Regions from separate parts of the Shewanella sp. Arc9-LZ genome, predicted to be linked through region 1. Evidence: predicted binding sites of a transcription regulator. Region 1 holds the regulator's gene; each other region holds the start of a gene.
The links. Region 1 encodes MetJ, which represses methionine synthesis genes. Its sites were predicted from a motif close to TAGACGTCTAGACGTCTA; they were not measured.

Region 1 (7,678 bases):
ATGTTACCCACTCCCAGCAATAACACTCCAATACGCATTCTTGGTCCAGCACAACGACGATGTACTTTTTGGGTCAATAAACTCACTTGAGCTTGCGGGACTAAAGTGACCAAACTTAATGCATCTTGATAAATCGGTTTGGCATCACGGCTGAGTAGTCGGGCAAAACTGCGTCTAAAGTGATGAGCATCGGCACTGACTAATGCCACTAGGCCTAAGTCAGTTTGGGCACTCAACTCTTCAATCAAAAATTCGCTGCTGTATTGAGTGAGCAAAGCTTGCACTTGTTTTTGGCTTTCAAGCGTTAACGCCAACTCAAACTTATGTTGTGCTAGCGACCAATAAGCTAACGGCGTGATACCAGCTTTATCCAAAATGGCCAGTAACGGTTCAATATCTGCGTTCATTTTAAAACTAAACAACACCACTTCATTTAAGTTAGTCACTACTGGCGCACTTGCTGATGAACTCAGTGGCGCAATTAGAGTAAAGTCGGTGTGTGAAGCATAGCTCGAGCGTACTGCTAGGCTCACGTCGGTATTAAATAACGGCTGTAAGGTACGAGAATGCAGTACAGGAGAGCCCAGGCGCGCTAAGCGGTCAGCTTCTGCGAGTGACATACTCTTGAGTAATTTAGCATCATTAATTTTATTCGGGTCGGCGTTAAATACCCCTTCAACGTCGGTCCAAATGGTCACACGCTCAATGTCAGCTAAGCTGGCAATTAAGGTGGCACTAAAATCAGAACCATTGCGACCCAGCAATAAGGTATCGCCGTGGCGGTTAGCGCATATAAAGCCGGTGATCACTAAACGCTCTTGCGGGTGCAAGGCTAATAAGGCCTGTACCTTATCACGAGACTCAGCCACTAAAATATTGGGTACGGCGCCTTCATCGGCTACCAAAATAGAGCACGCATCGACATGAGTCGCAGCTACGCCCATTTCTCGTAACAAAGCGGCCATTAAGCGCGCCGACCAACGTTCACCAAAACTCACCACTTGGTTTAATTGGTAATCGTTACGTTGCTCTAAAGATAATAAGCTGACTAACTGAGATTTGTCGGTAGACAAACGTTCGCGTAAATCACGCGCTTGCTCGTTTGATAATAATTGTTCAATTAACGTCTGCTGGTAACTGATCAGAATTTGCAGCTCTTCTTGCCACAACTGACCGCTGTCGCGCAGGCTCAATAATTTGTATAAGAAGTTAGTCGTTTTTCCGGCGGCGGATACCACAACTAAATCATCACTCTGACCATGCGTAAGTAGAATATGTGCAACACGGCGATAGCAATCTGCATCCGCTAAACTTGAACCACCAAACTTATGTAAATGACTTCGCGTCATTACTGACTCCTTAAACAACTACGACTTTTGTTGCGACTGCTAGACTTCTATTTTGAAACCAATAGTGTTGCAAGTGCATGTTTTGCTATTTTACCCAATTTGGTCGAAACCACAGCTAACTTAAACTCGAATTAAGCTGATTTTATCGCGGCAACAGCTGCTAGGCCTGCTTGAATATCGGCCAAGAGGTCATCTGCATCTTCAATACCGACAGATAGTCTCAATAAAGTCTCTTTAATACCAGCCTCTTGCCTTGCTTGTGGGTCCATTGCTCTATGGGTCATGGTGGCCGGAACGGCGACTAAACTTTCCACTCCGCCTAAACTTTCGGCAATACTAAACAACGACAGCGCCTTTAAAAATGCCACCACTTCCGCTTCGCCGCCAATTAACTCAAAACTTAACATAGCACCAAAGCCTTGTTGTTGTTTTGCCGCAATTTCGTGACCTAGATGGTCTTTTAAACCCGGATAATACACCTTGGCCACCACATCACTGGCGCTGAGTAACTCAACAATCTTTTGTGCATTACGTTGATGCTCACGAATTCGTACCGCTAAAGTACGTAAGCCTCGGAGGGTTAAATAACTGTCAAATGCTGAACCCGTAAGCCCAAGAGTATTTGACCACCAATGTAACAACTCACCCACTTGAGGATCTTTAGCCACTACCGCTCCACCGACCACATCGCTATGACCATTGATGTATTTGGTGGTTGAGTGAATAACAATGTCTGCACCTAATAATAATGGCTGCTGTAATATTGGTGATAAAAAGGTGTTATCGACTGTCACTAGCGCGCCAACGTCATGGCAAGCGATACTAATGGCATTAATGTCTACCACCCGCAATAAAGGATTCGATGGCGTTTCTAACCACACCATTTTCGGTTTTTGAGCTATCGCTTTGCTCAGCGCTTGCGCATCAGTTTGATCAACAACCAATAACTTAAATTGGCCTTTTTTGGCCAAGTTAGTAAATAAGCGGTAACTGCCACCATAACAATCGTGCGGCACAACCAATAAATCCTCTGGGCCAAGTAAGCTAGTCACCAATGTAATCGCCGCCATGCCGGTACATGTCACCACGCCGGTAGCACCTTGCTCGAGTTTGGCGAGTGCGTCACCTAAAATACATCGAGTAGGATTACCCGAACGACTGTAATCAAACTCGCGCGGATTATTGTGGCCATCGAATGAATAATTGGTCGATAAATAAATCGGTGGCACGATAGCACCATGTTGTGTGTCTGTTTCAATACCTTGGCGAACGGCCAATGTGGCGTTTTGATGCTTAGTCATGGTGACTCCTAAAATTTCACAAACACACAAAGAGATGTCTAGACGTCCAAATTTACCTAAGAGATCCCCATCCGTCAACTTAAATAGACGTTTAGACGTCTAAACATCAAGAAATCTATTTGCAATCGGGATTAAATAGTAGCAATAATTTGACTAGAGATTGTAACGGTTTAAAATCTGCAGCGTATTTATCGTTAAGGGTAAGTTAATGACTGAGTGGAATGGCGAATATATCAGCCCATATGCCGAGCACGGCAAAAAAAATGAACAAGTAAAAAAAATTACGGTTTCTATCCCTTTAAAAGTATTAAAAGTACTGACGGATGAGCGGACGCGTCGCCAGATAAATAATCTGCGCCATGCAACTAACAGTGAACTGCTATGCGAAGCATTTTTGCATGCGTACACAGGTCAACCATTACCTTATGACGGTGATCTATCAAAAGATCAGCCTGATAGCATTCCAAGTGAAGCGAAAAAGTTAATGGATGATATGGGTATCGAGTGGGAAGAGCTCGAATAATTCACTGATTAGTCAATACCTCACAGACTTTGAAACGACCCTAATAAGAAGTCGTCATGTTTTTAAAGAGAACTTATGATGTCATTTATCGATCCAACGACCTTGATACTGGCATCGATTATCGTGTTTTTTGGCGCGCTAACCCAAAGCTTAATTGGCTTTGGGTTAGCCGTTGTTGCTAGCCCGCTGCTGTATATTGTTAATCCTCAATTAGTTCCTGTTCCTATTATTGTTATGGGCTTTGCCATTTCTGCAATGACCTTATTTAGAGAACGCGGTCATCTACAATTTAATGGTTTGCAATATGCCTTACTCGGGCGGATCCCTGGGGGGTTTTTAGGCGCTGGATTATTGCTGTTTGCCCCACAAGCCATACTAGGCTTAGTGATTGCAGGCATTGTGTTTATTGCTGTTATTCTTAGCATCTTTCGCTTTACCGCCCCTATTAATCGCCTCAGTTTATTTATCGCTGGGGTATTTTCAGGCATATTTGGCAATATCGCTGCTATCGGTGGTCCACCAATGGCCATTTTGCTTGCAGGCCAAGACCCAGGTCAGTTTAGAGCGGCATTATCTGCCTTTTTCGTGTTTAGCTCATTAATTGCCTTAGCTATTCTAACCATCGTCGGCTTAGTTGAAGTGAAGCATTTATGGCTATCACTGCTATTATTGCCTTCAGTCGTTGCTGGTTATCTTGTCTCAGGTAGATTAATTGGCCGCGTTGATAAAGATAAAACCCGCATAGTCACCTTAGTGTTATGTAGTATTAGTGCCACTGTGTTAGTGATTATGTCGACCAACACGTTAATGAGCTAATCAGCTAATCAGCTATTCTGTACCTGTAAACAAAACCAGCCATCAATGGGCTTGTTCGCTAATAATGATTAAAATCTTCCCCTTCTATTTATCAAGCAGTCTATTTCTCACCTAAAAACGCCATCAATAAGTATCAAAAAAACCACTTTTATCTCCTCTAGCAAAATCCTCATCTTGGCGCAATAGATCCACATCACACTAGTTCATTAGATTTCTTTCAATTAACTTTTTTTCAATTAGATTTTTCTCATGGATATGATCTACTTCAAATTAACACTACTCACTTTTAGGTAACATTGTTTACAGCAAATAAATAATTAAATGCTGTTAATGCACAACCCTAATAAGCCCGACAGAGGACAAAATGATGAACACTTACATTAAAGTTGGTATCGCAGTTGCTATGGCATTATCACTTGGCACCCAAGTGATGGCCGCAGATGGTGGTAATCCTAAAAAAGGTAAGCACCTGTACAAAAAAGAATGTAAAGCCTGCCACAGCGCTAACAGTGAAGGTCCTGAATTAACCCCAATGACCAAAACCATGAGCCAATGGGATCGTTTCTTTACTCGTGATAAGCACAAAGCTAAACCTGCCGTTTTTGAAGCCTTATCAGAAAAAGACATAAAAGATATTCAACAGTTTTTATATGACCACGCCGCCGATTCAGACCAACCAGCTACTTGCGGCTAAATCATCAATGCTGAGTATCTTTTCGTTCTAAACGAAACATCAGCCAATAAACCAAACGAAAAAACTGTGAGGCTTAGCCTCAGGGATCCTGACACAAAAAATTTGCCAAATTGACCTTGTTATTTGGCAAATAAAGGGGAGAAAGACCATGAGAACTCTCATCTCAATATTAGTGGCTAACGCGCTCTTTATGAGCGGCGCAAGCCTAGCAGCAGATACCGATGCACAAAAGATTGCCGATCTTAAACAACAACTGGCTACTATTAATGAAGATCTTGATTACTTAAATTCACGAGTTGACAAAACCGAGCGTCACACAGCCTTAGACAGAATAGCCATTACGGGTGATTTTAGAACCAAAGCACATTCATTACATTATCAAAACGTCACTTGGAACCCAGCCATGAACGTTAACTTTTCTGACTTTGGCGCTAAAGCCATGTCAGGAGTATTTGGCGATCCAAACAGTGCTACCTCACCGTTAGGCCAAATGATGATGGCAAACCCTGATTTAGCCAGCGCGTTTCAAAGCGGTATGCTTCAAGGCGTTATGCCAATGCTGTTGGGCCAAAAAACCCAACAGGACATTGATAACGATATATTTTACACCACGCGCTTACGCCTAAACATTGACGCTAAAGTGTGGGATAACGTCAGCTTTGCAGGACGTTTAACCATGTTTAAGAGCTGGGGAGACTCTGCTGGAGTTAAAGTATTCGACTCATGGAACTCATTCACCATGGACGGCACCAGTAGCGGTAGCACCAGTGGTGATGAGTTAAAAGTAGAGCGCGCCTATTTTAATTGGAAAGACATTAATGGTAGTGGCACTTACCTTTCTATTGGACGTCGCCCTTCAACGTACGGTCCACCAAATCATTATCGTGAAAATGAACTCAGAGGCGGCACGCCATCAGGTCACTTAGTCAATTTCAACTTCGATGGTCTGACCTTAGGTTACAACTTGGGTGATATTACCGGTATTGAAGGCCAAACAGTACGTTTTTGCTATGGCCAAGGCTTTGAATCACAGTACGGCAATGGCGAATTGTTTGGTGACATCATCACTAAAGATACCCACCTCGGCGGGTTTAATATCGACGTGATTAATGACGGTAACCATTTCTTACAGTTCACTTTATTCGGTGCTAAAGATGTCAATGATGGCTTTACGGGCACCATGGCATTCCCTACTCAACTGGCGGGTATCTTTGCCCCAACCATGTATCAAGACATGCAAAAATTCGACAACTTTAACTTCGTCACCCGCGTACAACCAAGCGGTGTCATTGGTGATATGTACTTAGGTGGCCTAGGTTATGCCTATGAAACCGATGACGACCTGAAAATGTTTGCCTCATTAGGATGGACTCGTGCTGAACCTAACGGCAATGCTGGTTTGTTCGGTGGCATGTTAAGCGATGCAGTATTTGAAGCAGAGTTGAACAGCACTGGAACTGAAATCATTATGGTGCCAAAAGAAACCGTTGATAGCGACACCAAAGATGGTTACGGCATTTATGTGGGCATGCAAATTCCTGCACCATACGGCAAATTCGGTTTGGAATATAACTACGGTTCTAAATACTGGAGTCCCTTCACCCAAGCACAAGACGACCCAATCGGCAGTAAGTTAGCCACTCGCGGCCACGTTGCCGAAGCTTATTATATCTTTGATATTAATCCAAAAATGTTTATTAAGTTAGCCGGTTTGTATTACGACTATGAATATACCGGAAGTGGCTCACCAGTAGGTGCACCGATGAAGGTTGACGATGTGATTGCCGGTAGCGCGTACTCAATGTTGCCCGTTGTTGACACCGCCTATGACGTCAATGCCTCACTGACCGTTAACTTCTAACGCTAACTTAACCTTCTAACTTGGCCCCCCTGAGCACAAGCTCAGGGGTAAGGACAAATATCATGAAACTATTATCAGCACTGGCTGTATTACTGTTATTAAGCAGTAGCGCACAGGCTGCCTTTAACCACAAAGAGGCGCTGAAAGGGCCTTTTGCTAATGGCCCTGAAGTGACGACACAATGCTTAACCTGCCATAAAGAACATGCTGAAGAGTTTATGAAATCTTCACATTGGACTTGGGAGTTAGAGCAAAAACTACCTGACCGCACAGTGATGCGTGGTAAAAAGAACAGTATTAACAACTTTTGTGTATCGATATCGGGTAACGAACCGCGTTGTACCAGTTGTCATGCCGGTTATGGTTGGAAAGATTCTACATTCGACTTTAAAGACATGACCAAAGTCGATTGCTTAGTCTGTCACGACACCACAGGAACTTACATTAAAGATCCTGCGGGCGCAGGCGAGGCCTTAGCAAGAGTCAATTTAGCCAATGTTGCCCAAAATGTAGGTGCACCCGTGCGTGACAATTGCGGCAGTTGCCACTTTTACGGTGGCGGCGGTGATGCGGTTAAACACGGCGATTTAGACTCATCAATGTCTTATCCAGACAAAGCGACCGATGTCCACATGGATACCGATGGCAATGACTTCCAGTGTCAAACTTGTCACGTTACTGAAAACCATCAAATTACCGGTAACTCGATGGGCGTATCACCTGGTGGTGAAAACAAAATTGGTTGTGTAAATTGCCATGATGCTGCGCCTCACAAAAATAAAAAGCTCAATACACACACAGCAACTGTAGCGTGTCAGACTTGTCACATACCATCATTTGCTAAAAATGAACCCACCAAAATGCGTTGGGATTGGTCAAAAGCAGGTCAAGATCTTCCTGAAACAACAGACCAATATGGCAAGCACACCTTTATGAAAAAGAAAGGCAGCTTTATTTGGCAAAAAGACGTTAAACCACAATATGCCTGGTTTAATGGCCGTGCCGATGCGTATATGGCTGGCGATAAAATGGACCCAACTAAAACGGTTAAATTAGCTTATCCATTAGGTGATATTCGCGACCCTAAAGCTAAAATCTACCCATTTAAAGTGCACACGGGTAAGCAAATCTATG
Region 2 (7,678 bases), 1.7 Mb from region 1:
AAATAGTCTCTTGATTGTGGAGATAATTTTACCGCAACTAATGCTGCAGCAGTAGCGATAAAACCATCAATCACCACTAATATTTTTTGTTCCGCAGCTGTAAGTATCGCCCCGGTCATTTGCACTATTTCAAAACCGCCAACGTGAGCCAAAATAGCTTCAGGAGAAACTAACTCATGTTGATGTAAATCAAGTGCTTGGTTAATGAGTTTTGTTTTAATAACTAAGGTAGCATCATCAATTCCCGTGCCTCTACCAACACATTGCTCAACATCAATATTGAGCATAGCTGACATTACCGCAGTCGCAGCAGAAGTATTGCCGATACCCATTTCACCTAAAGCAATTAAATTACAACCGGCATCAACATGGCGAGCAACCAACTGTCGAGCAAATTCAAACCCTTGGGCGACTTTTTCAAGTGGCATAGCCGCAGCTAAATGCATAGCCTTAGTGCCTGCGCCTAAGCGTTGGTCGATAACATTGGCTTGGCCTGTAAGCGGTTGTAATATTCCGCAATCGATAATTTCAAGCTCAAACCCGACTTGGCGACAAAACACATTAATTGCCGCGCCGCCTTGGACAAAATTATGTACCATTTGAGTGGTCACTTCGCTTGGCGCAATCGACACGCCGTAAGCGGCAATACCATGGTCGGCAGCAAACACTAACATCGTTGGTTTAGTGATTTGCAGCGGTGTGCTTAACGACTGTTTATCGCCGCGGTACTGCACCCGAGCAATCTGTAGCGCCAAGGTTTCTAGCTGCCCTAACGCCCCTAATGGTTTGGTTTTTTGATTAATCTTATGTTGAATATTGGCATCAACATCTGACTTAACGGCTTCTATAACAAACATGGCGACTCCAACAATTCGGGCAGATAAAATTCAATATGATGTATTGCAGCACTCATCCAGTGCTTATCAAAGAGCTTATCTATGTGCTTATCTAATTCTTAGCTATGTGCTTAGCTATGTGCTTATAAAAAGAGCTCAGCGTTTAACGGCGTTGACGCAAAATAAACAAGAAAAACACGCTGCCCAGTGCAGCAGTAATAATGCCGACTGGCAATTCTTGGTTAAATAAAATGCATCGTGCTATCACGTCAATCCACACCATAAATAAGCCACCTAACATCGCGGTTAAGATCATCGGCTGACGTCCGGAAAATAATAGCCTAACCGTATGCGGGATCATCAAACCAACAAATCCAATGCCACCACAAGTTGCCACCAACATTGCCGTAATAAGCGAACACAGTAACAGCATACTTAAGCGCAATTTAGCGACATTTATTCCTAACGTATGAGCCGTTTCATCACCCGCTTGCAGCGCCATAATTTGCCGTCTAAATGCCAACATAATCAATAAACTCACCCCTACCGTCACACTGGGTAAGAGTAGATTAGACCAACTGGCTTTAGCAAAACTGCCTAAACTCCAAAACAGTACTGACGCCGCAGCTTGAGGGGTTGAAAAATACAACAGCAAGCTAGTCAATGCCCCAAACAGAAACGACGTTGCTACACCAGACAGCAACATACGTTCAACTTGGCTACTTCGACCAGGTCCCGACAAAATAAACACCACCAACACCGATAAACTGGCGCCGATGAATGCTCCTATCGGTATGCTTAATGTCGACCAAGACCACCAAGGTTGCGCGGTAAAGCTTGGCGCTATAGTCAATACACCAGAAAACATTTCGGCAAACAAACCGGTTTGACTGAATAACGACACCACCAGCACTGCACCAAATGACGCCCCGGAGCTAATGCCAAACAAATACGGGTCGGCCAACGGGTTGCGGGTCACGGTTTGTAATACACTGCCTGCTATAGACAACCCTGCGCCAGCCACAAAGGCCAACAAAATTCTCGGTAAGCGTAATTCAAGCACAATACGTTGGGTTATCGTCACCGCATGTTCACTGCCTTCAATCGCACTCGGCATGTTGCCGCCTAATAAGGTATTAAATATCATTAATACGTCATTAAGATGAATGTTAGCCGCCCCAAAACTGGCGGCAAATATCGGGGTAAGCAGTGTAGCCAATACCAACAGACTGAAACAAACGTAATACCGACGTTGCGATGCATCAATCATGATCGGGGCATCCTTTATGGCTGGGTTGGTAACCATAAAAATAACTGATCAGCGGCTTACCGTGTTGTGGGTGAAGATTAATGTCGCAGCACACACCAAACACGTCACTAATTTGTCGCTCGGTTAGCACTTCTGTTGGGGTACCTTTAGCAATTAATCGTCCTTGGTCGAGTAGCAGTAATTTATCGCACATTGCACTGGCTAAATTCAGATCGTGTATAGAAGCAATAACACTGATGCCTAAAGATGCAACAAGTTCAAGAATTTGAATTTGATAACGAATATCTAAGTGATTGGTCGGTTCATCTAAAATAAGAATATGCGGCTGTTGCACAATGGCGCGGGCAATTAGGGCACGTTGTTTTTCACCGCCAGATAACAGTTCATATTGTTGCTGAGCTTTTTGCTGTAATCCAACTTTGGTTAAGGCACTCACCACACGTTCACGGTCTTGGGCTGTGTTAGAGTCAAACAAGCCTTTATGCGGAGTAAGCCCCATCAACACTAATTGCTCGGTGGTCATGTCAAAATAATGCGGGGTATCTTGTTGCACCACAGCAATATTCTGCGCTAACAACTTAGAGGAATACTCACTGATGGGTTTAGAAAATATCTCAATATCGCCGCTGGTCGGCACAATATAGCGATATAAGCAGCGTAACAGGCTCGACTTGCCTGCGCCATTGGGACCAATTAGTCCTAGCATCTGGCCTTTAGGCAAACTGAAATGAATGTCCGCCAGAATCGTTTTATTATCGACTTGCCAAAAAAGATGATTTACATCTAATACAGATTCAGACATGAACGTTAGCCCGCCATGTCCAATTAATTAACACAAACATCTATTTAATAACTCCCCTAAGTCACCCGCTTAGGCATGGATATTGAGGCGATTCAAAGCTGGTATCTGACTTATGTCCCCATATTCGATGGGTACATCTACAGTTGCGGGTACAGTTTGGGCTTATCCCAATTCCCAATACCTTGAAAGGCACTATGGTTTCGACGCAGATTATTACGACAATTATGACGCAAATAACTATTCAAATTACGGCGCTGATAACTTTGCAAATAACTATGCAAATTGTGACACTAATGACTACGCAAATTACGACGAACATTATTACGCAAATTATGGCGCAAAAATAATGACACTATGGTTATAACGCTCAGCCAATGAAGTGTTACGGCCAATGTAATGTAAAGCTCACTTCAGCGGTATTGCTATTCATTGCTGTCGCTTGAAAAGCGTCAACCTTATCAACATCATCAGGCCAATAGACATCGAGCACCATAATAGCAGCATAGGGGATCGCTAGGTTAGCGAATAATCCGCTAGATTGGCCAACCTTAAGCACATAGCCCATTAAACAGCGCATCACCCCACCGTGAGTAACCACTAACGCATGGGGACAATCGACAGCTTGAGCAGTTTGCGGCAAGCTTTGCCCTTGTTGTTCGTCGATAGACAGTAAACAAGAGTGCTGCTGATGACGTGAGCGCCACAGTTCATTAACCACGCTCATAAGCCCGGCTTCTACTCGCGCAGCAAAATCGCTTACCGACTCGGCTTTATCAGGCGTGCTATCAGCCAACCATGGGTTATGCCAGTAAGCATCAAATTTACCTGGATTTTGCTGATAAATTGCATCAAACGATTGCCCATCCCAGACACCAAAATCAATTTCTTGCAGTGCTGGTATCGTGGTTAATGGCAGCGTTAATCGCTGTGCTAAAGGGCGACTGAATTGCTGGCACCGTTGCAATGGCGAACTAAACACATGGCTAATTGGATATTGCAGTTCAGCAAACGCTTGCTGCATTTGGGTCATCCCAGTGTCGGTGAGCTTTACATCGGTTTGGCCGCGAAATATTGCCCCACCTTCGCATTCTCCATGGCGCATTAATATTATCTTGGCTTGTTTCATTTAATTCAGCCTTGCTCTAGTGATAAAAATTCGCGTACTATGGACGTCTATACGTTTATATGTCTAAAATACTATCTTAAAAGATAATCATTTAGAAGATAATCATTGTACGCAGTAATTGTCCAAGGCAATTGCCTGCAACGGTTAATGCAACCGTTGTGTATAACTGTTATTTACAACACTTGTGCACAGCAATGATGTTATCGCCCTACTATTGTAAAAATAAGGGTATGCTTATCTCAATCAAGGTATCAAGCAACATAGTGATAAAAAGGTAACTGTTATGGCGAAATCGACTTCTTACAGTCAAACACTTAAACAACTTAATGCATTGTTAGCGCAGCGTATTGTGATTTTAGATGGCGCCATGGGCACCATGATCCAAGACTATAAGTTGGAAGAAGAAGATTATCGTGGCGAGCGTTTTAAAGATTGGCATTGCGATGTTAAAGGCAACAACGACTTATTAGTACTCAGCCAACCGCAAATCATTAAAGATATTCATACTCAGTACCTGCTAAACGGTGCCGACATTATTGAAACTAACACCTTTAACGCCACCACCATTGCCATGGCCGACTACGACATGCAGTCGCTGGCCGCTGAAATTAACCTTGCTGGCGCCCGAGTCGCCCGCCAAGCTGCCGACGAAGTGGCAGCGCAAACTGGTTCGCCACGTTATGTTGCTGGTGTATTAGGCCCAACCAACCGTACCTGTTCTATCAGTCCAGACGTTAACGACCCAGCGTTTCGTAATGTCAGTTTCGATCAATTAGTCGACGCTTATGTCGAATCAACCACGGCTTTAATTGAAGGTGGCGCCGATATCATTATGGTTGAAACCATTTTTGATACTTTAAACGCCAAAGCTGCCCTATTTGCGATTGAAAAAGTATTCGACCAACTTGGCGATCGCCTACCCGTTATGATCTCTGGCACTATTACTGACGCCTCTGGTCGTACATTAACCGGCCAAACCACCGAAGCCTTTTATAACTCTTTACGCCACATCAAGCCGTTATCGATTGGCCTTAACTGCGCCCTCGGACCAAAAGAGCTGCGCCCGTACGTTGAAGAATTGTCACGTATTGCCGAATGTTATGTCTCTGCCCACCCAAATGCTGGCTTACCCAACGAATTTGGTGGCTACGATGAAACCCCAGAAGAAATGGCCGAAGTCATTAATCAATGGGCGCAAGAAGGCATGCTCAATATTGTCGGCGGTTGTTGTGGTAGTACACCCGCACACATTAGTGCTATTCGTGAAGCGGTACTCAGACACGAACCAAGACAGATACCAGATATACCTGTGGCGTGTCGTTTATCGGGCCTAGAGCCACTCACCATCGACAAAAACTCGTTATTTGTTAACGTCGGTGAGCGCGCTAACGTGACCGGTTCGGCTAAGTTTTTACGCTTAATTAAAGAAGAAAAGTTTGAAGAAGCCTTAGATGTCGTGCGCGAGCAGGTTGAAAATGGCGCACAAATTATCGACGTCAACATGGACGAAGGTATGCTTGATGGCGTGGCGTCAATGGCGAAGTTTTTAAACTTAATCGCCTCTGAGCCCGACATCTCCCGCGTGCCCATCATGATTGACTCATCAAAATGGGAAGTGATTGAAGCTGGGCTTAAATGCGTTCAAGGCAAGTCGATTGTTAACTCTATTTCGATGAAAGAAGGCGAAGCCAAATTTATTGAACAAGCGACCTTAGTAAAACGCTATGGTGCGGCAGCCATTATAATGGCCTTTGACGAAAACGGCCAAGCCGATACACGTGAGCGTAAAACCCAAATCTGTACCCGTGCTTATCGCATTTTGGTTGATGTTGTTGGCTTTCCACCAGAAGACATTATTTTTGACCCTAACATTTTCGCCATTGCCACCGGTATTGATGAACACGACAACTATGCAGTCGACTTTATCGAATCGATAAAAGACATCAAAGCCACCTTGCCACACGCAATGATCTCAGGCGGCGTGTCTAACGTGTCATTCTCGTTCCGCGGTAACAACCCAGTACGCGAAGCTATTCACGCGGTGTTTTTATACCATGCCATTCAAGCCGGCATGGACATGGGTATTGTTAACGCTGGTCAGTTAGCCATATACGATGATATTGAACCAGAGCTGAAAAAACGGGTTGAAAACGTAGTTCAAAACTTACCATGTCCGGTAGCCGACTCAAACAACACCGAGCAGCTACTCGACATCGCAGAAAGCTTTAGAGGCGATGGCTCACAAGTGGCCAAAAAAGAAGATTTAGCTTGGCGCAGCTGGCCGGTATCCAAACGTTTATCGCACGCATTGGTTAAAGGCATTACCGAATTTATTGATGAAGACACCGAAGCTGCTCGTCAAGAAGCCGTGCGCCCGCTCGATGTTATTGAAGGACCGCTGATGGACGGCATGAACGTGGTCGGCGACTTATTTGGTGCTGGCAAAATGTTCTTACCGCAAGTGGTCAAATCGGCACGAGTAATGAAAAAAGCCGTCGCTTACCTAAACCCATATATTGAGCTTGAAAAGGTTGCTGGCCAGTCAAACGGCCGAATTTTAATGGTCACCGTAAAAGGTGATGTGCATGACATCGGTAAAAATATTGTTGGAGTAGTACTTGCCTGTAACGGCTACGAAGTGGTCGATCTTGGGGTCATGGTATCTGTCGATAAAATTCTCGATGCAGTAAAAGAGCATAATATCGACATCATCGGCATGTCAGGTTTAATCACGCCAAGCTTGGATGAAATGGTTCACAACGTGAAAACCTTCCACCGTGAAGGCTTAACCATCCCTGCTATTATCGGTGGTGCAACCTGCTCTAAAATTCATACTGCAGTAAAAATAGCACCGCATTACCCACACGGCGCAATTTACATTGCCGATGCATCTCGCGCTGTACCTATGGTGTCTAAGCTGATTAATAACGCCACTCGCCAAGCAACCATCGACGAAGCCTACGCAGAATACGACATGATGCGTGAAAAACGTTTGTCGCAAACCAAGCGTAAAACCATCGTGTCGATTGAAGCCGCGCGTGACAATCGCTGTAAACACGACTGGGAAAACTACACCCCATTCACGCCTAATGTATTAGGTCGCCAGGTGTTTGATGACTATCCATTAGAAGACCTAGTCGAACGTATCGATTGGACACCGTTCTTTAGAAGCTGGGAACTGCACGGTCATTACCCTGAAATTTTAAAAGACAAAGTCGTTGGTGAAGAAGCGGTTAAATTGTTTGCCGATGGCCAAGCCATGCTGAAACAAATTATTGCTGAAAAATGGCTTACCGCCAAAGCCGTAATCGGTTTATTCCCAGCCAATACCGTCAACCATGACGACATTGAACTGTATACCGATGAAAGCCGCACCACATTGGAAATGACCACTCATCATCTTCGTATGCAGCTTGAACGCGTCGGTAACGACAACTTCTGTTTATCAGACTTTGTTGCTCCAAAAGATTCAGGCGTTGCTGATTATATGGGCGGTTTTGCGGTAACGACGGGACACGGGATTGATGAACATGTTGCCCGTTTTGAAGCCAATCACGATGACTACAACGCGATTATGCTTAAATGCTTAGCAGACCGTTTAGCCGAAGCTTTTGCCGAGCGCATGCACGAACGTGTTCGTAAAG
Region 3 (7,678 bases), 1.9 Mb from region 1:
AGTGCGTAAGTCGATAATTTCACATGAAATACCTTCTTTCTCGGCACGTTCGCAGGCTTTTTCGACGATTTCCATCTGTGCGCCCCAAGCCAGAACAGTAATATCACTGCCCTGCTTAACCACTTGTGCTTTGCCTAATTCGATAACGTAGTCACCGGCTGGAACCTCGCCAACAGATGCGCGGTACAAACGTTTAGGTTCAAAGAAAATTACCGGGTTTGGATCGCGAATAGACGCCAGCAACAACCCTTTAGCTTGTTCTGGATTACGCGGAATGACCACTTTTAAACCAGGCGTTTGGGTAAAATAGGCTTCAGGTGATTGAGAGTGGTAATGTCCACCGGCAATACCACCACCGTATGGTGTGCGGAAGGTTAACCCACCCACATCAAATTGATTACCACTGCGGTATCTAAATTTTGCCGATTCATTAACGATTTGATCGAATGCCGGAAAAATATAATCAGCAAACTGAATTTCTGCAACAGCAGTCATGCCATAAGATGCTAGGCCATTAGCAAAACCAGCAATACCTTGTTCAGTTAGCGGCGTGTTAAAACAACGGTCGCGACCAAACTGCTCTTGTAAACCAGAAGTCGCGCGAAAAACGCCACCGAAGTGGCCAACGTCTTCACCAAAAATCACCATGCGCTCGTCGGCAGTCATGGCTATTGATAACGCCTCGTTGATGGCGTGTAACATATTCATTTGAGCCACGGTTTAGAGTCTCCCTGCGCTTTTTGGATAGGCTTTTGGATACTTAGCAATGTGTTCTTTCAGTTCTTTAAGCTGTTTTCTCAATGCTGGAGTCGGTTTATCAAGCACATCTTCAATAATTTCATCTAGTTTCGGAATAGGTAACTTTTCAGCCACTTTAACTGCTGCTAGCACTTCTTCGCGATAACGTTCAAATAACTTGGCTTCATCGGCTTCAGTTATCCAGCCTTTATTGACCATCCATAACTTAAAACGTTTTACTGGATCGTGTTGCTGCCATTTGGCTTCTTCTTCTTTTGAACGGTAACCAGATGGATCGTCTGATGAAGAATGCGCGCCCAAACGATACGTCATCGCTTCAATCAATACTGGAGCATTATGTTCAAGTGCGTGGGCACGAGCTTGTTGTGTGGCAGCTAACACCGCTAGCATGTCGTTACCGTCTACACGGATGGTATGCATACCGTAACCAACACCCCGACTGGCTATACCGTTACCAGCAAACTGCTCTTCAGTTGGGGTTGAAATAGCATAACCATTGTTACGACAGAAAAAGATGGTCGGAGACTTAAGCACTGCGGCCATGTTCAAACCAGCATGGAAGTCACCTTCTGATGCTGCGCCTTCACCAAAATAACAAATGGCGACGTTACGCTTACCTTGTAATTTCATGCCATAAGCAACACCTGTGGCTTGTGGAATTTGAGTTGCCAAAGGTGATGAAATAGTTTGGTAGTTGAGTTCACGGCTGCCGTAATGAATCGGCATTTGGCGACCTTTACCTAAATCTTTCTCGTTACTGAACATTTGATTCATAAATTGTTCAGTCGTAAAGCCGCGATAACGCAATGAGGCGTGCTCACGATATTGAGCCAAAATGACGTCGTCTTTATCAAGCGCGGCTGTGCTGCCAATAATTGAGGCTTCTTCACCGGTACAGGTCATGTAAAAACTAATCCGTCCTTGACGCTGCGCACCCAACATACGCTCGTCTAATACGCGTGTAAAAACACAGGTATCAAAGATTTTTTCGGCCAGAGCCTTGTCGATTACTGGTAGAACCGCACTTTCATAAGTGGTGCCATCAGCTTGCAAAATACGCAAAATGGGGATGTGCAATGACGCTTTGTCTAAGAAGCTGACACGGTGCACTGTTTCATTGGTCAGTGGTGCGTTGCTCATATTATGCTCTTGTTATTGTTGAGCCATGTTCAACATAAACATGGCTCTATTTATACTATGCGAGTAGACATTACGTTAACGTAAACTACCTATCAATACTTACTCTCACTGTAAACGCATTTTACTCGCGATTGACATGTATATATTGCTTTACGACTAGATAATAGTTTCGTTCAACGCGGGTACTAAACATAACACTGTGCGTTGCCCAATGGGCACATTTGCATTGGGAAATACAATGGCTTCTTGTGGGTATTCAACAGTGATTGAATTACCGCCTTCTGTCGCTAACACCTCGCCCTGACTAAAGGCACTGAAGTTTTCTGCATCACCAGCAAAGCTAAATTCAAAATCATCAAAGTGCTTGTTAATAGAGCGCGATACTTTATACAAGTTGACCTTGCTAGGGTCGAACTCAACAGGTGCTAACTCAGTTTCAGTAATCAACTTTTCAAGCATAGTTTGAGTTTGTGCAAAACGACTCATGTCATTTTGGCCAAATGGCATTACTTTGCCTAATTCCACAGTAAAAGCATCTGCTTGAAATTGCTCTGACGAATAATAACTAAACGTCGTTGTTGGTTCGTGGTGAAACAACATAGTATCAACGCCACATGCCGCCAAAAACATAATTTGTTCACCGCTAAAAGCACGGCCAGGACGGTATGGGTATATGGCAAACTTTTCATGCTTAGAAGCACGAATAGCAGTATGTAAGTCGTAATGAATACGTTGATTGTCATTATTGGCATTGAAAAAGTCTGCCACGTATTGCTCTAACGCTTTTGCTCGGTGACGCTCCGGATGGCTTAAGCCCTCGCCTTTAGAATGCGCGCCACTAAATAGCCGATTCATGTTTTCATCAATAAAACGGGTTTTATTGATAATCGCGGCCGGATTACCAATTAAAAACATCACACGCTGCTTGGCAACAATTCGTTGGCTGAGCAAATCTTTAATGAGTTGATTACAGATTTCAATCGGTGCAGTTTCATTACCGTGCACAGCACAAGACAGCACGATATCTTTGGTTGCATTAGCCGGAGTAAATACAATCACTCCCGTATCCCATACATCTACACGGGTATGATCTGCCAACATAAAATCAGATGCTGCAGGTAATTGATTTGGATTGGCTAAGGTATAGGCTAAAAAATCATGGTTTATCATCAGGTCAGATAACACTATCAACTCCTTGTCTCATTATTATATGGCGTAGTTAACTTTGACGTAAAACGATGTTAACTATTACTGCCTATTGTCGCGGATTCTATCATAGCCAAACGCTATTTTATTGGTGGCATATGTTAGATTTATTTATTAATAAAAGTTTGCTTGCAAAACTACACAATATTCAACACAATTGTAGCCATCTAGACTTCTATAATTTGTTTTAAGGGTATGTCATGGCGTTAGCAACATTTGGTGCAGGCTGTTTTTGGGGTGTTGAATATTTTTTCCGTGAAATTAACGGCGTCAGTAACGCAACGTGTGGCTACATGGGTGGCAAAGACAGTGCGACCACATATAAAGAAGTGAAGACGGGTTCGACTGGTCACGCAGAAGTGGTTCAAGTTGAGTTTGATCCAGAAATCGTCAGTTACGACGACTTGTTGGACACTTTTTGGAAAAATCACAACCCAACCATGCTGAATATGCAGGGCGGTGACATTGGTACTCAATATCGCAGCACGATTTTTTTTCACGATAAAGAGCAAAAAGCCCAAGCTGAAAGCTCAAAGCTGGCATTAGCACGAAGCGGTAAATGGGGACAGCGTCATATTGTGACTGAAATTGTACCGATACAAACATTCCACATTGCCGAGGAATACCACCAGAATTATTTAGAAAAAAATAATTTACCAACCTGTCACTTGGTTTATTAAACCTAACATACAATCAATCGTTCGTTGAACGACAAGTAACCGTTTCAAGCGAGTTAATGTGTATCATTACCTCACCTGAAACGGAATATTTACACAATAGATTAGCTCAATCGATTTCCTGCACTCAACTTCACTTTACCCGCAGTAGTAAATTCCATACAATCCCATGCAAATTGCTTAAGGCATGTTATCGGAGAACAAAATCATGAGTGAAGCTCGTCACGTTAACCTACTAATTTTAGGTTCTGGCCCTGCTGGCTATACCGCTGCTGTTTATGCTGCGCGTGCAAATTTAAATCCTGTGATGATCACAGGCATGCAGCAAGGTGGTCAATTAACCACTACGACTGAAGTAGAAAACTGGCCAGGCGATGCTGAAGACTTAACTGGTCCAGCATTAATGGAACGCATGCAAAAGCACGCTGAGAAGTTTGATACTGAAATTATTTTTGATCACATCAACGAAGTGACACTAACTGAGCGACCTTTCCGCTTAAAAGGTGACAACGGCGAGTTTACGTGTGATGCACTCATTATTGCTACTGGCGCATCGGCTAAATATTTAGGCCTCCCGTCTGAAGAAGCATTCATGGGCCGTGGTGTTTCTGCCTGCGCAACATGTGATGGTTTCTTCTATCGTAACCAAAAAGTTGCGGTGGTTGGTGGTGGTAACACTGCAGTTGAAGAAGCACTTTACTTAAGTAATATAGCTTCTGAAGTTCACTTAATTCACCGTCGTGACAGCTTCCGTTCAGAAAAAATTCTGATCAATCGTTTAATGGATAAAGTTGCGAACGGTAATATCATTTTACACCTAGACCAAACACTTGAAGAAGTCACTGGTAACGAGATGGGTGTGACTGGGCTTAAGAAGAAAAGCACTAAAGATGGTTCAGTGACCGATTTAGAAGTCGCTGGTGTGTTTATTGCGATTGGTCACAGCCCTAATACTGGTATTTTTGCTGGTCAATTAGAAATGAATCACGGTTACTTACAAGTAAACAGTGGTTTACAAGGCAATGCGACTCAAACCAGTATTGAAGGTGTTTATGCTTGTGGCGACGTGATGGATCAACATTACCGTCAAGCCATCACTTCTGCCGGTACGGGTTGTATGGCTGCACTTGATGCTGAGCGTTATTTAGACGCTAAAAAGTAATCGACAGTATGTAATACAACAAAAGAGCAGCTCAGGCTGCTTTTTTTATTACCTTAAAAAACATTACACCGCTTTTTGATAAAACACGGCTTCAGTATCACCTAATGGATCACGGTGAATACTTTTATGCTGAAACGTCATACCAAGTTTTTTCATAATCGCAATTGAGGCAATATTTTCCTCTACTGCTATCGCACTCACATGAGTCACGTCATCAGGCTCACTGACAGCATCCATGACCGCTTTGGCAGCTTCTGTAGCATAGCCTTTACCCCAACAAATATGCTTAAACCGCCAACCTAACTCTAAGTTATGCGGTTGTGCTTGGGTAAAAAAGTGCATCGGTCTCACTAATACCCAGCCTAAATACTCGCCGCTTAACCCGTGTTGGTCATTGGCGTCACAATCGAGCGCATGGACTTTCCATAATCCCCAACCTTTTGGCGGATTTAAATATTGAGCCAATCTAGGTAACATGATCGTATCTATCTGATGCTGAGTGGTTTTATTGCCGCCATTAAGAAAGTGCATGACTCGTTCATCTTGGTCTAGTTCAAATAATAGTGCGCTGTCATTAAGAGTCATTAATGACAGTTGTAATCTAGAGGTGTTTTCAATCTGCACAATATCTGTTCCCTAAAGGTTTTATGTCATGAGATCACATGCAAGTAGTTGACACACAAGTTTACACAATGAAACAACAAACACTAAACATATCGATTAACATATACAGTAGAAAAAAGACTATTGGCGGTATGAAATGAACTTACTGCAAAAATATCGGATTATAAAAAGGAAGCATTGTGGCTACTAAAAAACAAATAATATTACCCATCATAGTATTAGGTATTGGAATAGCCGGTTTAGTTGGCATTGCTGCACTAAAAAAACCGCCTGAAGAAAAGCCTGCAGTTGATACCACCCCTTTAGTGTCGGTTGAAGCACTTGAATATAAACCGATGACTTTTTCTGTCAGTTCATACGGTGTTGTCGCGGCAAAATACGACACCGAACTCGTCGCACAAGTCAGTGGTGAAATTATTTATTTAGCCGATAAATTCGTCAAAGGTGGCTTTGTTAAAAAAGGTGATGTTTTAGCTAAAATTGATCCCAGTGACTATGAAGCTGGATTATTAGATGCTCAAGCAAACATCGCCTCGTCTAAAGCCAACATGGTACAAGAACGAGCCAATGCTGAAGTTGCCTTACGTGAATGGGCCGAAATAACCAGCAGTAAGCCAACTGATCTTAGTTTGCGCAAGCCGCAATTAGCACAAGAATTAGCCAAACTAAAAAGTGCTGAAGCGGGTTTATTACGTGCACAACGCGATTTAGAGCGTACGGTTATCCGCGCGCCGTATGATGCACTCATATCCAGCCGTGAAATCGGTTTAGGCGCATACGTCACCACTGGCAGCAAAATTGGTCATGTTTATAATACTGATACAGCAGAAATTCGCTTACCGCTAGCCGATAAAGAAATGCAATATTTGGATAAAAAAGGCACTCATGCTGAAGTACGATTAGCGGGAAACTTTGCCGGAAGCAAACAAGAGTGGATAGGAAAAATTGTTCGCAGTGAAGGCGTGGTAGACAGCAAAAGCCGGATGACATACCTGGTTGCCGAAATAGACGATCCATACGGACTCAATAGCGATAAAAATGAATTACGATTTGGCACCTATGTTACCGCCTATGTTGAAGGCAGTAATGCCGGTAATGTGGCCATTATTCCGCGTCATTTGATTGTAAATGGTTTAGTTGCTGTGATGGATAGCGACAAAACCTTACGCTATAAACCTGTTAACATTATTCGCCAAGAAGGCGCGAATGTCGTGATTTCCGAAGGTCTTGAATCAGGAATGCAAGTAATAACATCAGCGCTTGATTACCCGTTAGAAGGTATGCAACTTGCTCTGCCTGAAGATAAAATCTTACAAGATGAGTCAGTAGAAACAGAACAAACTGAACTTGCGATGGAAGGTAAATAAACATCATGGACGATACTAATAAAGGAATTATCGCCTGGTTTGCCCGCAATAGCGTTGCGGCAAACTTGTTGATGATCATTATCATACTCGGTGGTCTGTTGACCGCCAATACCATCCGTAAACAGTTCTTCCCTGCCGTTGAAGTTAACTGGATTCAATTTAGCGCCGTGTATCCAGGTACTGCACCACAAGAAGTGGAAGAAGGCATTACCATTAAGATTGAACAAGCCTTAGAAAGCGCTCAAGGCTTAAAAAGGGTTATTACCTATTCGAATCGTAATATAGCGCAGGGATATTTTCAGGTAGAAGACTCATATGATCCACAAGTCGTACTTGAAGAGGTTAAGTCTGAAATTGACTCCATCTCAACCTTTCCAGGCGGCATGGAGCCCCCAAAAGTTGAACGGATTAAGTTTCGCCAAGAAGTAATGTATTTAAGCCTTTATGGTGACTTAAACCAAAAGCAACTCAAAGATTTAGGCGAGCGCATTAATGATGAAATCATGCAATTGCCTGGGGTCAACATTAGCGAATATTATAGCGGCTTAAGTTATGAAATTGGCATTGAAGTCAGTAAAGACCGTTTACGTGAGTTTGGGATCACATTTAACGATGTCGCTGAGGCCGTTCGTGGCTATTCACGCAATATGTCGGCTGGCCAAATCAAAGCAGAAAATGGTTACATCAATTTACGCGTTCAGAATCAAGCCTATGTGGGTTACGAGTTTGAACAACTGCCTTTA

Region 2: metH (methionine synthase) is a predicted target of MetJ. The motif match lies at 4,075-4,092, and genes of this name have one in related genera.
Region 3: msrA (peptide-methionine (S)-S-oxide reductase MsrA) is a predicted target of MetJ. The motif match lies at 3,266-3,283, and genes of this name have one in related genera.

The regions. Positions count from the first base shown of each region.
Region 1 is NZ_CP048031.1:4,264,644-4,272,321, forward strand. It holds gene GUY17_RS18350 (bifunctional aspartate kinase/homoserine dehydrogenase II) at 1-1,349, opposite strand, end outside; gene metB (cystathionine gamma-synthase) at 1,481-2,650, opposite strand; gene metJ (met regulon transcriptional regulator MetJ) at 2,859-3,173, shown strand; gene GUY17_RS18365 (sulfite exporter TauE/SafE family protein) at 3,249-3,989, shown strand; gene GUY17_RS18370 (cytochrome c) at 4,354-4,683, shown strand; gene GUY17_RS18375 (DUF3373 domain-containing protein) at 4,832-6,544, shown strand; gene GUY17_RS18380 (tetrathionate reductase family octaheme c-type cytochrome) at 6,607-7,678, shown strand, end outside.
Region 2 is NZ_CP048031.1:1,091,730-1,099,407, reverse strand. It holds gene cobT (nicotinate-nucleotide--dimethylbenzimidazole phosphoribosyltransferase) at 1-857, opposite strand, end outside; gene GUY17_RS04745 (iron ABC transporter permease) at 1,000-2,106, opposite strand; gene GUY17_RS04740 (ABC transporter ATP-binding protein) at 2,099-2,908, opposite strand; cobalamin riboswitch at 2,987-3,120, opposite strand; gene GUY17_RS04735 (histidine phosphatase family protein) at 3,291-4,034, opposite strand; gene metH (methionine synthase) at 4,318-7,678, shown strand, end outside.
Region 3 is NZ_CP048031.1:2,342,329-2,350,006, reverse strand. It holds gene GUY17_RS10130 (alpha-ketoacid dehydrogenase subunit beta) at 1-717, opposite strand, end outside; gene GUY17_RS10125 (thiamine pyrophosphate-dependent dehydrogenase E1 component subunit alpha) at 721-1,899, opposite strand; gene astE (succinylglutamate desuccinylase) at 2,056-3,084, opposite strand; gene msrA (peptide-methionine (S)-S-oxide reductase MsrA) at 3,306-3,785, shown strand; gene trxB (thioredoxin-disulfide reductase) at 3,991-4,944, shown strand; gene GUY17_RS10105 (GNAT family N-acetyltransferase) at 5,008-5,568, opposite strand; gene GUY17_RS10100 (efflux RND transporter periplasmic adaptor subunit) at 5,748-6,935, shown strand; gene GUY17_RS10095 (efflux RND transporter permease subunit) at 6,941-7,678, shown strand, end outside.